Adhaeribacter arboris: one gene and its partner. The protein of the gene in region 2 binds, or shares a complex with, the protein of the main gene of each other region. Links are inferred from orthologs where the notes say so. Each region holds a gene or a part of one and is shown on either strand. Other genes may lie near its edges.

Region 1 (4,349 bases), 1.1 Mb from region 2 along the record:
TACCCGGCCATAAAGCTGCGGATATGGGAACGAATATCAGCTTCTCCGGCCGTGAAGATAGCAGGAGTTAAAAATTTAGAGTACATCATTTTATCATCTAGTTACATTTAAATGGATTACAAGATTACTTTAAACTACTCGTCTGCCAAGAGCCGGCCTTCAAAGATAAAGATAAACAATTATTATTCAAGGAGTACCATTTTAAAAGTACGTTTTTTCAATTTTTTAGTTTCGTTAAATTTTGTACCCTCGCCGGTGTTTATGCGTAAGGAATTTGCGAGCAGATTATTCCGTATCTTTGCTCTTTATTATTCAAAGATTAAGAACATTGAAAGTTAAGGATTTCCTGGAACTTTACCGGCTCGATCCGGTGGTTCAAACCATTGCTGAACGCCTCCGATCTTCAGAAAAAGCCCGTTTGCAACTGAAAGGCTTAGCCGGTAGTTTAGATGCCGTATTGGCCGCTGCTGTGAGCAGTTTGCAGCCTGGCCATCACGTTTTTGTAGTGCACGATAAAGAAGAAGCCGCCTACTTTTTGTCGGATTTACAGCATTTGTTTAACGGCAAGCAAGAGGCTTTGCTGTTTCCTTCGTCCTACAAACGGCCTTACTCCTTTGATGAAACCGAGAACGCCAATATTTTAATGCGGGCCGAGGTATTAAATCAAATAAGTAATAAAGCCGCCGAAGGTTTATTAATTGTAACTTACCCCGAAGCGCTCACCGAAAAAGTTATTAATAAAAAATCATTGGTCGCTAATACGTTCAGCGCGAAAGTGGGCGAAAAGCTGGACGTAAACTTTTTAACGGAAGTACTCACCGAATACGATTTTGAACGCACTGATTTTGTGTACGAAGCCGGTCAGTTTGCCGTACGCGGCGGCATTGTGGATGTATTTTCGTACGCTAATGAATTACCGTACCGCATGGAGTTGTTCGGCGATGAAATTGAAAGCATCCGGACGTTTAACCCGAACACGCAGCTTTCCGTGGAAACCAAAAACAGTGTTTCTATAGTACCCAACGTGCAAACCAAACTTTTGCAGGAAACCCGCGAATCATTTTTAGAATTTTTACCCCCCCATACCCGATTCTGGTTTAAAGACGTACGCCATGCCTCGGATGTAATCGACGAATCGTTTACCAAAGCCGAACAAGCCTTTGAATATTTAATGCTCACGAGCGGCAACACTAAAGTAGTATCCAAGCCCGAAGATTTATTTGAAACCGGCAAAAGCTTTAAGAAATTACTGGAGCCTTTTACCACCGTAGAATTTGGTAAACGCTTTCATTTCAAAGCCACCGAAACCTTAACTTTTTCCACCAAGCCGCAACCTTCGTTTAACAAAGATTTTAATTTACTGGTCAGCAACCTGCACGATAACCAAACCAAGGGTTTTACGAACATTATTGCGGCCGATTCGCCGCGGCAGATTGACCGGCTAACTACTATTTTCGACGAACTCGATCACGCCGTAAAATTTCAGGCGCTTACCATTTCCCTGCGCGAAGGCTTTATCGACGACCAGGTAAAAGTGGCCTTGTATACCGATCATCAGCTGTTTGAACGGTTTTACAAATACAAAAGCAAGGAACGGTTTTCTAAATCCAAGGCGCTTACTTTAAAAGAACTGCGTTCGCTGCAACCCGGCGATTACGTGGTACACGTCGATAACGGCATTGGCCGTTTTGCCGGCTTGGAAAAAGTGGAAGTAGGCGGGAAAATGCAGGAAGCTATCCGGTTAGTCTACCGCGACGATGATTTATTATACGTGAGTATTCACGCGCTGCATAAAATCAGCAAATATACCGGTCAGGAAGGCACCCCGCCCAGCATGAGCAAACTGGGTTCGCCGGAGTGGGAAAACAAAAAGAAACGGGTTAAGAGCAAGGTAAAAGATATTGCTACCGAGCTAATTAAACTGTACGCTAAACGTAAATCGGCGCCGGGCTTTGCTTTTTCCCGCGATGGGTTTATGCAAGCCGAACTGGAATCGTCGTTTATTTACGAAGATACGCCGGACCAGGCCAAAGCCACCGAAGACGTGAAAAACGATATGGAACAACCGCACCCGATGGACCGACTGGTGTGCGGCGACGTAGGTTTTGGTAAAACGGAAGTAGCCATTCGGGCCGCCTTTAAAGCCGCCTCCGACAGTAAACAAGTAGCCGTGCTGGTACCTACTACTATTCTGGCCATGCAGCATTTCAAAACTTTTCGCGACCGCTTAGAGAAGTTTCCGGTGAACGTAGAATTTATCAACCGTTTTAAAACGGCGAAAGACATAAAAGAAACTTTACAGCGCGTAGCCGAAGGAAAAACGGATATCTTGATTGGTACTCACCGGATTGTAAGCAAGGACGTTAAATTCAAGAATTTAGGTTTAATGGTGATTGACGAGGAGCAGAAATTCGGGGTTAAAACCAAAGAAAAGCTGAAAGAAATGCGCGTAAACGTAGATTCGCTTACTTTATCGGCTACCCCAATCCCGCGCACTTTGCATTTCTCCCTGATGGGCGCCCGCGACTTATCGGTAATTGCTACGCCTCCGCCAAACCGCCAACCCGTCCAAACCGAACTGCACGTTTTCGACCAGACTATTATCCGTGATGCCGTGATGTACGAATTAAAGCGCGGCGGCCAGGTATTTTTCGTGCACAACCGCGTGGCCGACCTGGATGAAATGGCGAACCTAATTTTGAAATTGGTACCCGATGCCCGAATTACTTTTGCCCACGGGCAAATGGACGGGGAACAGCTCGAAAAACGCATGATGAAATTTGTGGAAGGTGAATATGATGTCTTGGTATCCACGAATATTATTGAGTCCGGCTTAGATATTCCGAATGCCAATACTATAATAATAAACCGGGCGCACATGTTTGGGCTGAGCGATTTGCATCAGATGCGCGGGCGCGTAGGCCGCTCGAACAAAAAAGCGTATTGCTATTTGCTCACGCCTCCGGTGTCCAGCTTACCTTCCGATGCCCGCAAGCGTTTGAGTACTTTAGAAGAATTTTCGGATTTGGGCGATGGGTTTAAAGTAGCGATGCGCGACTTGGATATTCGGGGGGCAGGTAACTTACTGGGCGGCGAGCAAAGCGGCTTCATCAACGATTTGGGTTTTGAAATGTACCACCAGATTTTGGATGATACGATTAAAGAACTAAAAGAAACTGAATTCCGCGATTTATTCCTGGGTTCTGAAAAAGATTTAAATCAATTCCTGGACGTAGTGCGCGAATGTACCGTGGAAACCGACCTGGAAATACTTATTCCGGATACTTACGTGAGCAATATTTCCGAACGTTTGAATTTATACAGCAAACTCGACCGGGTAAAAGATTTACCGGCTTTAGAAAAAATTCAAAAGGGTATCATCGATCGGTTTGGGCCTTTACCAGAATCGGTAGAAAAATTAATTCAGATTGTAAAGTTACGCTGGAAAGCCCAGGAAATAGGTTTTGAAAAGCTCACGATTAAGCGAGAAGTAATGAAAGGTTATATTCCTTCGGAAAACAACGATACCTATTTTCAGTCGGAAACTTTTGGCCGGATTTTGAAATACGTGCAGCAACACTCCCGCCATTCGCGCCTGAAAGAAAGCAAAGACAAACTGACCGTTATTTTCGACAACATTAAATCGGTAAACGCCGCCTGCGATGTATTTGAGCAGTTAACGGAAGGGTAAATATAAAAAAGAGAAACTATTATTTTTGTGGTTTTTAGCCTTAAGTAAATAGCTAGGATAGATATGGAACTGTAAAAATCATTTTCAGACCTATTTTCTTAAATTTATAGCTATTGACCTTAAAAGTATTCGTAGTCAAACCCACTTAGACAATTTAATCTTAAAAAATGGTAACTATTATAAAAAGAGGCACTGACAAACAAGAGATAGAAAAAATTTTGGCTAATCTGGAAAGCACGAAGAAATTTGATGCTTATAAATATTGCGGAGTAGTTAAGCTAGATAAAGACGCACTGGATATTCAGAAAATAATGAGAGATGAGTGGAAATAGTATTTTTATTGACGCAAATATTATTCTCTATCTGCTTGCGGGAGATACTACCATTGCTACATTACTTCACAACAAAATAATTTTTATTTCATTCATTACCGAATTAGAGCTTTTAGGATACAAGAAATTAAGCGAATAGAAGATTTTCTAACAGAAGTAATAATAATAGATATAAACTCAGAAATTAAGAAGGTAACTATAGGACTGAGAAAGTCTTGTAAACTTAAACTTCCTGATTCCATAGTTGCAGCATCTTCCTATTATTTAAACCTTCCTTTTCTAACAGCAGATAAAGAATTATCTAAATTGTCAGATTTTAATATTCT
Region 2 (8,489 bases):
CAGGTTTGCTTCAAACTATCGCGCCGGAATAAAAAGGTGATTACCCCTAAGCCCAGCATGGCAAATAATACCCGGAAATATAAAATCTGCCCACTCGGGAAAGCAGCTACCGCCCGAAGCGGAAAAACAATAAATCCCCAGATGATAAAAGCAAAAATGCCGGCCGAATAGTAATTTCTAAGTTTCACGAGCAATAAAATTATTAGGAGATAAAGGTAAGATTTTTAAATAATTAGTTTAAGTGAAACTGATTTTTAGTTTAAAATTTAGCAAATAATTCCGTAAACGCTTCTAACTTTTTAAATAAAAGAAGTATTACAATAAAATTTATGTATTACAATTATTGCAGAAAAATATTCCGGATTATCTAAGAATTCCTGAAAACAAGTTGGCATTAATCAGCAACGAGTTGCTTTTTAAAAATAAAAAAAGCAACCATGCCTGCATTTTTTTAGTTAGTCTGTATTTTACCGGGTACGTTTAGAGCAAAACGCACCCGGTACATGTTAAAATAAGTTACATGGGAATAGAAAAAAGTGCCGTAAAACACGACCCCTACGCGGTTTTAAAAATACCGGAGTTTCGGTTGTTTGTTTTGGCTCGCTTAAGTTTAACGCTGGCCTTACAAATTCAATCGGTAATAGTAGGTTGGCAAATTTATGATCTAACCCAAGACCCTTTGGCTTTAGGTTTAATTGGTTTAGCCGAAGCAATCCCTTCTATAATAGTAGCGCTATACGCCGGCCACGTAGCCGATAGCACCAGCCGGAAAAAAATTATTATTACGTGTGTGTTGGTATTGCTGGTATGTTCTTCGGCTTTGCTGGTATATTCTTTTAATATTCACCAGAGCATGGCAGTTTTGGGCACCATTCCTATTTACTCGGTTATATTTCTAAGCGGAATTGCCCGGGGGTTTTTCGGACCAGCTACTTTCTCGTTTATGCCGCAATTATTGCCTGATAAAACCTGGTATATAAATGCGGTTAGCTGGTCGAGCACAACCTGGCAGGGAGCCTCTGTGGCTGGCCCGGCCATTGGCGGCTTACTCTACGGATTCTTTGGCGTTCAGGCGTCGTACAGTGCCGATGTAGGGTTAACGCTGATGGCTTTATTATTTTTCTTTTTAATTGCTGCCAAGCCTTTGCCCGAAAATACCCAACGTTTGCCCATTAAAGAAAGTCTGCTTTCCGGAATCCGGTTTGTGTTTAATAATCAGGTTATTTTAAGCGCTATCTCCTTGGATTTATTTGCGGTTTTGTTTGGTGGGGCGGTGGCTTTATTGCCTATTTTTGCTTCCGAAATTTTGCACACGGGTCCCCAAGGCTTAGGTTTTTTGCGGGCCGCTCCGGCTTTGGGTTCGGTGGCCATGGCGGTTTATATTACCCATCATCCCATAAAAATAGATGCCGGCAAAAAAATGTTATTGTGCGTGGCGGGTTTTGGAGTATGTATGATTTTGTTTGGCTTATCTACTAATTTTTACTTTTCGCTGTTATTATTAGGCTTAAGCGGGGTGTTCGATTCTATTAGTGTGATTATCCGGTCTACGCTCATGCAAACCTTAACTCCCGAACACATGAAAGGCCGGGTATCATCAGTCAATAATATCTTTGTGGGTTCTTCCAACGAAATTGGCTCTTTCGAGTCGGGTGCGGTGGCAAAACTGATGGGGGTTGTTTCTTCGGTAGTTTTTGGCGGCTGCATGACATTGCTGGTAGTAGGCATTACTGCTTTTAAAGCCGATAAACTAAGAAAACTGAATCTCTGAATTGCGGATTAAACGGGCTTCACAGATTACCTGGATTCAAGTTCTACTCTCGTAAATAAATTAAATAGAATATTCCCGTAAAGATAAAATTTCAAAAAATCAAAAGAGCCACCCTGATTTTCTCAGGGTGGCTCTTTAAAATGGCAAATAAAAGCTACGGAATTATAAATAAAATCCGAGTAATCGGCGGTAATCCGTGATTCTACTTAATTATATCCTTTACCTTTTCTACAATTTTGCCTACAATGCCGGTTTCTTTTTTAGGTGCGGTGTTCTTTTTTACTTTGTGCGGACGGCTATTGCCAAAACTGCCTTTCGTAATTTTGCCTTTTTTGGATTTTATATCTCCTTTTCCCATTATGGTAGTTTGTGTTAGATGATGAACGAAATAAAATTTACGTTAAAAGCAAACAGTAGTTGCAAAATTACCTAAACTGAAAAATAGAAGCAAGTACTTGTTATACCCAATACGTTCTACAAAACTACTCTTAAGAATAATGAAGCGACCCTTCTTAATCTGCCTGCGTATTTGTAATTTTGCGTTTTAAAGCCAGGTAATTTTTTACGGCATTCTTTTGTTTCTTCTGTAGCCGTACTTACTCGTAGCGGCCTTCCCAATTCTATGACAACAGCAACTATCCATCAAACCGATATAGATACCCTTGACCCGAAGGAATTCATTATAATTAAAGGCGCACGCGTACACAATCTTAAAAACTTAAGCGTAGCCTTGCCGCGTAACCAGTTTATTGTGGTAACTGGGTTATCCGGCTCAGGTAAATCGTCGTTAGCCTTCGATACCTTATACGCCGAAGGGCAGCGGATGTACGTGGAAAGCCTCAGCTCCTACGCCCGCCAGTTTTTGGGCCGCATGGACAAACCCGACGTAGATTATATTCGCGGCATTAGTCCGGCGATTGCCATTGAACAAAAAGTAAGTATTAAAAATAACCGCTCTACGGTAGGTACCAGCACCGAAATCTACGATTATCTTAAGCTGTTATATGCCCGCATTGGAAAAACTATTTCGCCAATTTCCGGAAACCAGGTACGCAAAGATAATGTAGCCGATGTGGTTGACTTTATTTTTAATTTAGAAGATGGCAGCCGGATAGTAATTCTAGCCCCCCTACAAGTACAGCCCGACCGAAAACTGACCAAAGAGCTTGACTTACTTCTGCAAAAAGGGTACTCCCGGATTTACAATAACGACCAGGTTTTATTTATTGAAGATGTTATTAGTGCCGATGCCGCCGATATAACCGGCGACGTGTATGTACTGGTAGACCGGGCCGTATTGCGTAAAGACGACGAAGATCTACAATTCCGGATTTCCGATTCGGTACAAACCGCTTTTTTCGAAGGCCACGGCGAATGCCACGTTCTATACGGCGACCAAAAACGCGTTTTCTCCAATAAATTTGAACTCGACGGAATGACTTTTGAAGAGCCATCGGTTAATTTTTTCTCGTTTAATAATCCTTACGGGGCCTGCCAGCGTTGCGAAGGTTTTGGTAATGTATTAGGTATTGATGAAGATTTAGTTATTCCGGATAAAACCCTAAGCGTGTACGAGGGAGCCATTGCGCCCTGGCGGACCGAAAAAATGAGCGAATGGCAGGTTCCTTTAATTAAAAACGGCATTCGTTTCGATTTTCCCATTCACCGGCCTTACAACGAACTTACCGAAGAACAAAGGCAGCTGCTCTGGACGGGTAATCAGTACTTTGATGGGTTGGATGCTTTTTTTGCGCACGTGCAGGCGCAAACGCATAAAATACAATACCGCGTAATGCTCAGCCGCTACCGGGGCCGCACCACCTGCCCCGATTGCCGGGGAACGCGCTTGCGTAAAGATGCGAGCTACGTAAAAATTAACGGTACCAGCATTACCGATTTACTTTTAAAACCAATTACCGGCGTTCTGGAATTTTTCCAAAACATCCAGTTAACCGAACACGAATTGCAGGTAGCCGACCGCTTAGTAATAGAAATTACCAACCGCTTAAGCTATTTGGTGCGGGTAGGTTTAGGATATCTTACTTTAAATCGTTTATCGTCTACTTTATCCGGTGGAGAGTCGCAGCGTATTAACCTGGCAACTTCTTTGGGTAGTGCCTTGGTAGGTTCTATGTATATTCTGGACGAGCCCAGTATTGGTCTGCACCCGCGCGATGCCGAGCAGTTAATTGGCGTTTTGCGCTCACTCCAGAAAATTGGTAATACCGTAATTGTGGTAGAGCACGAAGAAAAAATGATGGAAATTGCTGACCAGATTATTGATATTGGTCCGGAAGCGGGTTCGGGTGGCGGTAATCTTATGTTTCAAGGCACTTATCCGGAAATGCTAAAATCTACCGAAACGTATACGGCGCAATATTTAAACGGCAAACGCCAGGTAGAAGTGCCGGTAAAGCGCCGCCAGTGGCGTAACACCATTGAGATTGTGGGTGCCCGCGAGAATAATCTCAAGAATATTACCGTAAAATTTCCGCTGGATGTAATGACCGTTATAACCGGCGTGAGTGGTTCGGGTAAGTCTACGCTTATTAAACGTATTCTGCATCCGGCCTTGGCAAAAGTACTTGGCGGTCACTCCGATGCCACCGGTAAATTCGATAAAATTCAGGGCAGCTACAGTAAAATTTCGCACGTAGAGTTCGTGGACCAGAATCCAATCGGCAAGTCATCGCGTTCTAACCCGGTTACCTACGTAAAAGCGTACGACGCTATCCGCTCCTTATTTGCCGACCAGCCGCTGGCCAAAGCCCGGGGCTTAAAGCCGTCGCATTTTTCGTTTAACATTGAGGGTGGCCGCTGCGAAGTGTGCCAGGGGGAAGGCCAGGTGAAAATTGAAATGCAGTTTATGGCCGATATTTACCTTACCTGCGAGGCCTGTCACGGGCAGAAATTCAAACAAGACATTCTCGAAATTAAGTACCACGATAAAAACATAGCCGAGGTGCTTGACATGACGATTGCCGACAGCATCCAGTTCTTTAAAGAACAGCCGAAAATCATTGAGAAATTAAAGCCGCTCGATGACGTAGGTTTGGGATATATCCGATTGGGGCAATCTTCTAATACGCTTTCCGGCGGCGAAGCACAACGGGTAAAATTGGCTTCTTTTTTAACGAAAGGAGCCACCGCTCATTCCGAAGGCATTTTGTTTATTTTCGACGAACCTTCCACCGGACTGCACTTTCACGATATCAACAAACTGCTAACCGCCATTAACGCGCTCATTGATAAAGGAAATTCCGTGGTTATTATTGAGCACAACATGGATATTATTAAATGCGCCGACTGGATTATTGATATGGGCCCGGAAGGTGGCACCAATGGTGGTCATTTATTATTTGAAGGTACTCCCGAAGAAATGGTAAAATTAGAAGGTAACGCCACCGCCGATTATTTGCGGGAAAAGCTCGTTTAGATTAACAAGTTAAGTTTACATCTGAAGTTATTAATAAAATAAATTATTTAATCTTCAATAGTAAGTAAAAAAGGTCGATTTGCTTTTTCTATTTCATTTAAAGAAGATTTAAAGCTTACATGTATTCCAATAGGGAAATTTTTAACTTTTACCCGATCATATTTCGTCTGGTTATCGTGAACTACAACTGGGTTAGTTATAGTGTATATTTTATAACCCAATTCGATTTTTTTATTATTTAGATTTATAGATATCGGTTCTGAGGTGAATGTTATTTTAATGGTTTTTATACTAATTTGATTCCAATTGAATTTTGTTTTTGTTTTGAACTCAAGAGTAAGTTCTTTATCTATTGTATACACAAAATATCCATCCTCTATAACTTTAACTAAATTATTGACTAAATTGTAGGTAGACTCAGAAATAGCATCAATAAACTCAAATCTAAAACCAAAATTATTTTCAATTATTTTTAATTTGGTAAAGTAATCTTTTAAATAATTTGCTTCGTCAAATACTTTTTTATTTCCTGAAATTACACCTTCAAATGATTGCCCTTCGGGAAATATAGCTTTAAACCTTTGACCTTTAGATATATTATAAAGCAACGTATAAATTCTTAATTCTTCTCTAGTAGTAGAATATCCATCACTATTGTCAAATTTAAAGTTTATATATGATGAGTCAGGTCTAATATTACTTAAAAAAATAGTTAGCTTTGACTTTGAAAACTCAATCATGCACTTAACATTATTTTCAGAATAATAGACCTTTAATGGAATATCTTCAAGTTCTGTATCTGTCTCTAGAAATAAAAAAGCTACTTTTGATTCAAAATTTGGATGAATTTTTAATTCTAAAAATGAAAAATCGGTTCCATCTATTATTCTTATGTCACCTATAAATGCTTGAATGTCTTTTACATCTTTATTTGAAATCCTAATATTGTTTGAAGATTTTCCATGTATAAAATCATTGAACTTATTTGAAACCATCTCATTTAAGTCTAATTTAACATTTAATAAATTAGCTTGAGGGTTTTTATTTTTAAGTCCACTAATTCTGTATTTATTATTTTCAACAATCAAGGATGGTTCAAGCTGATGAGGCTGTAGGTAATCTTTAAGAGTCTTCTCACTTATTCTCTCTTTGTCATAATCAGATATTAGATTATGATTTATATTCTTAATTAACTCGTCAATAAAATCTTCACCTTTAAGGTTTATGTATTTAATTCCATACTCCTTTAAATTTTTTATTTTTGAAGTTGATATATTTGGAGCAATAAAAAACTGTTCTTTTTTTAAGTTTTTCAATTGCTTTCGAATATTATTAAATAGTTTATTTATATCTGAATCTTCTAAATTATAACCAATGAAGACAATTGATTTAGTTATTATACTTTCTTGAATAATGGGCCATATAAGATTTGTTCTTTGTTCACTCGCAGCTCTCTTATAATCTGTTTCTGAAATTATAATTGATAGCGGGTCGGCTAAATCTCCGTGAATTTTAAAAAGTCTTTTTTTGTTCTTGTTTATCAATGGAATTTGTTCTTGTTTATAAATTACTTCTAACTTATCTACATAAGCAAGTTCAAAAAGCCGATCATAATTAGTTGTAATAATATCCTTTACGTGAGGTACGTTTGCTAACTTTTTATGGTAAACAATACTTTTAGGAGACTGTTCTAAATATAAAGTTTTTAGACTTTCAATTAAAGAATTTTTGCTACCTTTTAATTCTATATATTTTTCCATAAATTGAGTAAATTCTAAGTTAAGATTAATATATAGCTGTTCTTCTTTGCTTAAGTTATCAAACAAATATTCTTTTAAGGCAATCCCGGATTTATATCCTGCGTATAAAGAAAAGCCAGCTCCAACCCAGAAAGTAACATCTTCATTTCTTATTTTATTGAATAAGGCAGACAAATGTGCTGAATTCATACTATTATCAAATAAGTTAATTATTATAGCTTGATCTAATAATTTCAATTAGCACTCTAGTGTAGTTTTTTCCAAAGAGTTACTAATATTATAATTGTATATTTTATTGAATCCATTATTATAGTTTCTTCAACAAACTTCTAGGCATTCCTGGGTAAAATCCGTAAACTGATTCACAAAACTATTGATAATAAGTATCTAACAACTTCAGTAAAGTATGAGAAAGAAAATAATGGTCGATAAAACTGGAAGTTGGATCAAAAGCAATTTTTATAGGAAGATACTGATTCAGATGATTAAATTTTAATCAAATCTCTTTTTACTGAAGTTAAGAATTTAGGTTTGTTCCTAAGCCTTTGACAATGAAAAAAATATATCTTGTAAGCTATTTTTCTTTTCTTTTAATGCTGCTTTGCCGTTTAACTGCGGCCCAGGAGCAAAAAAATATTGGTTTCCAATTTCGGGTTTCCCCCTTGAGTTTACTAGACCCAAGAGCGGCTACCATCCAGTTAGGCGTACAAGCAAATATTAAAAACCGGCTGGGCTTTTCCGTGGATTATGGTTTGCCCTATAAAAAGCTGGCTGAGCAAATTTATACCAACCCGGATCTTCAATCGGAGCAGCACGAGTACCATAGAATCAGAGCCGAAGTAAAGTATTTTATGCCGCCCGCTTGGGTTAAAGCCAACGAAAAATCCAGACCTTATTTTAGCAGCGAAATCTTTTTTGGTCCGGAAAAATACCGGAAAAAGGATGATTGGCTCTTAAAAGACGAAGATGCCTATCATTATGAATACTCGGATGTAACCCGGAAAATGCAGGGAGTTTGTTTAAAAGTAGGTTTAGAATATACGGTTCTCCGTAGATTATTGCTGGATGTTTTTGTCGGGCCCGGCTTGCGGCGGATTAAAATAGACCATCATACCTTTAAGGCAGAATTGCGCGAGTACGACCCGCCCGTTGATTTTTATATTGAGCCGGTAGATAAGCGGGAAGGTACCTTTAGCCGGATACATTTAGGATTAGGTTTTAAAGTTGGATTCATCCTTATCTAAAGCAGGCCTCCGAGCCATATTTTTTCGCAGCTGTTTAGAGAATCGGGCTGCTAGTTTTAGAAATTTCCCGTAAAATCCGTAATCTTACGCGCGAATCGAACAACTTATAACGAGCAACTAACAACGAAACCAAGACATGAGAAAGAAAATAGTGGCTGGTAACTGGAAAATGAACAAGACCTACGACGAAGGTCTATCGCTGGTATCCGAAATCACCAATATGGTGCAAGACGAAGTAAATAATGATGCAATCGTAGTAGTTTGTCCACCATTTCCTT

What was found.
Region 1: the proteins of uvrA (region 2) and mfd are in contact, whole or in part, in a crystal structure (PDB 4DFC), measured with the Escherichia coli proteins. The link is inferred for Adhaeribacter arboris from one-to-one orthologs.

Annotation. Positions count from the first base shown.
Region 1 is NZ_PYFT01000001.1:5,178,308-5,182,656, forward strand. The notes cover bases 1-3,891. They hold mfd (transcription-repair coupling factor), read left to right. Parts: upstream 1-328; coding sequence 329-3,691; downstream 3,692-3,891. Other genes in these bases: AHMF7605_RS21050 (hypothetical protein), read right to left, coding at 1-89; AHMF7605_RS29865 (hypothetical protein), read left to right, coding at 3,859-3,891. Also shown: more of AHMF7605_RS29865, read left to right, coding at 3,892-4,023. UniProt on the Escherichia coli protein: Couples transcription and DNA repair by recognizing RNA polymerase (RNAP) stalled at DNA lesions. Mediates ATP-dependent release of RNAP and its truncated transcript from the DNA, and recruitment of nucleotide excision repair machinery to the damaged site.
Region 2 is NZ_PYFT01000001.1:4,067,382-4,075,870, reverse strand. What follows is about bases 2,062-5,407. They hold uvrA (excinuclease ABC subunit UvrA), read left to right. Parts: upstream 2,062-2,393; coding sequence 2,394-5,207; downstream 5,208-5,407. Other genes in these bases: AHMF7605_RS16770 (SIR2 family NAD-dependent protein deacylase), read right to left, coding at 5,255-5,407; AHMF7605_RS16780 (30S ribosomal protein THX), read right to left, coding at 2,062-2,129. Outside these bases: AHMF7605_RS16790 (EamA family transporter), read right to left, coding at 1-188; AHMF7605_RS16785 (MFS transporter), read left to right, coding at 521-1,771; more of AHMF7605_RS16780, read right to left, coding at 1,974-2,061; more of AHMF7605_RS16770, read right to left, coding at 5,408-7,156; AHMF7605_RS16765 (hypothetical protein), read left to right, coding at 7,519-8,211; tpiA (triose-phosphate isomerase), read left to right, coding at 8,348-8,489. UniProt on the Escherichia coli protein: The UvrABC repair system catalyzes the recognition and processing of DNA lesions. UvrA is an ATPase and a DNA-binding protein. A damage recognition complex composed of 2 UvrA and 2 UvrB subunits scans DNA for abnormalities.